Regions from separate parts of the Kitasatospora sp. NPDC127035 genome, predicted to be linked through region 2. Evidence: riboswitches for the same ligand, from Rfam matches in the RefSeq annotation. Region 2 holds a riboswitch; the other holds the start of a gene.
The links. A riboswitch is a leader RNA that binds a small molecule or an ion and turns the genes downstream of it on or off. The one in region 2 is predicted to bind cyclic di-AMP.
Positions count from the first base shown of each region.

Region 1: it holds a riboswitch for cyclic di-AMP, as region 2 does, so the genes downstream of both, ACFWIC_RS19625 (hypothetical protein) here and ACFWIC_RS29370 (NlpC/P60 family protein) in region 2, are expected to answer to the same signal.

Region 1 is NZ_JBHXDN010000026.1:82,226-84,421, forward strand. Features, by position in the region: gene ACFWIC_RS19625 (hypothetical protein) at 12-1,271, opposite strand; cyclic di-AMP (ydaO/yuaA leader) riboswitch at 1,281-1,429, opposite strand; gene ACFWIC_RS19630 (MoaF N-terminal domain-containing protein) at 1,950-2,196, shown strand, end outside.
Region 2 is NZ_JBHXDN010000053.1:62,816-65,011, reverse strand. Features, by position in the region: gene ACFWIC_RS29375 (NlpC/P60 family protein) at 1-536, shown strand, start outside; cyclic di-AMP (ydaO/yuaA leader) riboswitch at 901-1,053, shown strand; gene ACFWIC_RS29370 (NlpC/P60 family protein) at 1,064-2,196, shown strand, end outside.

The DNA of each region.
Region 1 (2,196 bases), on a different contig from region 2:
CGGGGCCGGTCCTAGCGGTAGACCCGGACGTAGTCCGCGGCGAAGGTGATCGGCGCGGTGCCCTGGGGCGCGGGGTGGTACTGCCCCGCGCTCAGGGACAGGTTGAGGATCAGGTACGCGGACCAGGTGGTGCCGACGCCCTTGCCGTCCGAGAAGACCTTGACCCCGTTGACGTACCAGTCGACGGAGGTGGCGCCGTAGTGGGTGCCGATGGTCACCCAGCCGTCCTTGGCTATCGCCTTGGCGTCCGTGTAGTACAGGTGACCCGGCTTGACGTGGTTGGTCAGCTCCAGCAGGTTCGGGTTGTCGGGGTGGTACTCGAAGGTGTCGATCTCCCCGTTGCCGTTCTTCCAGGTCCACAGCGCCGGCCAGGCGCCGGTGCCGGCCGGGAGCTTGACCCGGGTCTCGGCGTAGTCGCCGGTCTTCACCTGGAAGCCCTCACCGGAGTACTCGGTGGTGAGCAGCCCGGTGTCCCAGGACTGCTTGCCGTTCTCCAGCTTGTTGGCGCCCGGCCTGGCGGTGAACGTGGCGGCGCCGCCGCCGACGGTGACGTTGTTCTTGTTCAGCCAGTCGAGCTTGTTGTCGTCGGGGTTGTGGTTGCCGTAGCGGTAGGCGCTGCTGCGGTCGCCGGTCCAGCGGGAGCCGTAGGCGATCGGGCCGCTGAACTCGTCGGACCAGGTGAGCTTCTTGCCCGCGACGGGGGCACCGGTGGCGGGGGGCGTCGTCGGGCTCGTGGTGGGGGGCGTGGTGGGGGGCGTCGTCGGCGACGGGGTGGGGGTCGGGCTCGGCGTGGCGGTGGCGGAGACCACCAGCTGCCGGGAGGGCAGGTTGTGCCAGGCACCACCGAGGTCCTGCCAGAAACCGAACTGGGTGTAGGTGCCGGCCGCCAGGGTGCGCGCACCGGTGGTGATCGACAGGCCGCTCGGGCAGATCTGCGCGTTGCTGACGTTGCCGGGGAAGTCGAGGTTGCGGCCGGCCGCGTCGCGGATGCCGACGCCGACGGTCTTGGCGGTGAAGCAGGCCGAGGAGTGGACGGCCAGCGAGGCGGTCGAGGCCTTGCCGGCGACCATGGTCGCCGGGGTGAGGGCGTCCTGGGTGACGGTGGGCGCGGTGACGGCCTGGGCTCCGGTGAGGGCCGGGACGCCGAGCAGGCCGGCGCCGGTGACGGCGAGCACTCCGGTGGCGGCGAGGGCGGCGGTGCGGCGCCGGTGGGTGGGGCGGGCGTGGCGGGGCGCGTGGCGCCGGGCAGGCCGGTGCGGGGCAGGGGGCATGGCTGGGTCCTCTACGACGCCTGCGAGGTGAGCTGTCGGGTTCGGGCTGAGGTTGCCCGGCCGCCCGGGGAGCGGCTTCACCCCTAGCCGCGGTCCGGGCGCGGAGGCGCACGGACCGGGCACTGACCTTGGGTCCCCCGCTCCCGTCCGCTGTGGTGCTCGGGTGCCGACCGGCGGGTGGACAGGACTCGGCGTCCCGACGGCGGGAGTCCGCGACAGCGGACGCCCCTGCAGGCTAGGCAGGCCGCCGGGGACCGGACAACCTCGCACGGACGGTTGTCGCGCAGGTCACAGACCCGGCGTCCGCGGATGATCAACGCGCCTGCGGAGTTGATCAGTTGGGAGGAAGCTACGGATCAGGCCCCGGCCGGGACCCTCCGGTCCGGGGCGGCACCGGCGCCGCGCTCCCGAGGAGCACCGCGGCCCGGTCGAGGAGGGCCGCCCGGAAGGACCGCCCGGGAGGGCAGGTTCCCCGACCGGTGGCGGGGCGGAGCGGGAGGCGGCCGGCAGGAGGGCGCGGCAGGAGGACGTCCGGTGCGGGGCCCGGCCCGTCGGCCCCGGCCCCGTGCCCGAGTACGCCGCGAAAGACGGGGCGGTCGGATAGGTTGGGGATCCAACCGCGCCGGAACCGTCCGGACCGCACCGGGAACCGCATGAGAGACGAGGACCAGCCCCACCATGACCGCCCCCCTGCCCGGCTTCGCCGGCCGCACCTTCCTGTTCCAGGTCGACAACGGCGCAGCCTTCCGCAACGCCTACTCGGCCGACGGCAAGCGGCTGCGCTGGGAGGGCCTCGGTGAGTCGGCCGGCCAGTGGGAGGACGTCGCCCTGCACGTCGCCGAGGTCGGTCCGCAGCTGTACTTCGTCAGCTGGACCGAACAGAGCGGCATCACCGTCAGTCACGTCATGGACCTGGGCCGGATGA
Region 2 (2,196 bases):
TGGACACCACCACCAAGGACCTGAACCAGTCCAAGGCGGAGGTGAACAAGAAGCTCAAGGAGGCCCAGGACCTGCTGAACTCGCTCAGCGCCGCCGACCGTGCGGCCCTGAAGGCGGCCCAGCAGCAGGCCGACCGCGCCTCGCGCGGGACCGAGCGCCCGGACCTGGGTGAGCTCCCGAAGGCCTCCGGCATGGCCGGCTCCGCGGTGGCCCTCGCGATGGCCCAGCAGGGCAAGCCGTACGGCTGGGGTTCCACCGGCCCGAACAGCTTCGACTGCTCGGGGCTCATGGTCTGGGCGTACGGCAAGGCCGGGGTCTCGCTGCCGCGTACCTCGCAGGCCCAGGGCAACTACGGCACCCGGGTGCCGTCGCTCGCCGAGGCGCAGCCCGGTGACCTGATCATCTACCGCGACGACCGCAGCCACGTCGCGATGTACATCGGCAACGGCATGGTGGTGCACGCACCCCGCACCGGTGACGTGATCAAGGTGATGAAGGCCGACGGGATGAAGATCAACACGATCCGCCGCGTTTGACGCGCGGGGGTGTCCGGCCGTTTGACGGTCCGCCACGACACGCCCGCGGGCCCGCCGAAGGCCCTGTGATCCGCGCCACCTCCGAACGGGGGTGGCGCGGGTGTTTCGGCCGCCGGTTCGACCGAGAGGTGAGGAACGATCAGCTCCGTGTACGGCGCTGGTCACACCCGGTCATATTCACAAATGAACTTCGGTATTCTTCTAGCTTTTTTCCGACAAGGATTTGAACGGATCACGGATCTGTTACTAGGGTCGTACCTCGAACCACCGCACAGTCGATCACCCAGTCCGGGTGGCGGCGGTGGTTCCCGCCGAGTTCGTGAAACAGCGGGACGGGCAGTCGCCCGTCCGAGTGAGAGCCCAGCAGTCGGGGGCGCTGTGGAGTGGAGCCGGGGAACCACGTTCCTCCGGGGTGAATCGGCGCCAGGTCGGTCGCGTGAGCGGCCGGTGAGGCGTCGTAGGGCACGCTTCCGCCCGAACCCGTCAGCTCACCCGGTAGGCGGATGAGGAAGAAGGAGTCCGCCTTCGTGGCGTCCCATCGTCGTCCCAAGCCCGCCGGCCGCACCCGGGTCTCGATCATGACCGGCCTCGCCGCCGCGGCCGTCGCCCTTTCCGCGCAGTCCGGCGCCCACGCCGACCCGACGCCGACCAAGGACCAGGTCAAGGAGCAGGTCGACCAGCTCAACGAGCAGGCCGAGATCGCCACCGAGAAGCTCAACGGCGCCCAGGCCAAGCAGCAGGAGCTGCAGAAGCAGGTCGGCGACCTCCAGGACAAGGTGGCCCGTCAGCAGGCTGTGGTGACCGAGGCGCAGGGCGGCCTCGCCGAGATCGCCGGCGAGCAGTACCGCACCGGCGGCATATCGCAGACCGTCCAGCTGGTGCTCTCCTCCAGCCCGGACAACTTCCTCAACCAGGCCGACGCCCTGAACCAGGCCGGTTCGACCCAGTCCGGCGCGCTGAAGGAGCTCCAGGAGCAGCAGCGCAGGCTCGACCAGGACCGCACCGAGACCCAGAACAAGCTCGGCGAGCTGGAGGCCACCACCCAGCAGCTGAAGACCTCCAAGGAGGAGGTCCAGGCCAAGCTGACGAAGGCCCAGGACCTGTTCAACACCCTCAGCGAGCAGGAGCGCCTGGCGATCCGCGCGGCCGAGGAGAAGGCCGCCGCCGAGGCCAAGGCGAAGGCGGACGCCGCCAAGGCCGAGGCCGCCAAGGTCGCCAAGGCGAAGGCCGACGCCGAGCGCGCCTCCCGCGAGAACGACCGCACCAACCTCAGCGCGCCGTCCGCCCAGGCTCCGTCCACCCAGGCGCCCGCCGCGCCGGCCTCCTCCGCTCCGGCGGCGCCGAAGCCGGCCGCGCCCGCCGCCAACAGCTCGCGCGCCGCCGCCGCGATCGCCGCGGCCGAGAGCAAGCTCGGTGCCCCGTACGTCTACGGCGCCACCGGCCCGAGCAGCTTCGACTGCTCCGGCCTCACCGGCTGGGCCTACGCCCAGGCGGGCGTGTCGCTCCCGCGCACCTCGCAGGCGCAGGCCGGCGCCGGTACCCGGATCGGCTCGGACATCTCCCAGGCCCAGCCCGGCGACCTGGTCATCTTCTACGGCGACCGGCACCACGTCGGCATCTACGTGGGCGGCGGTCAGGTCATCCACGCCCCCAAGCCGGG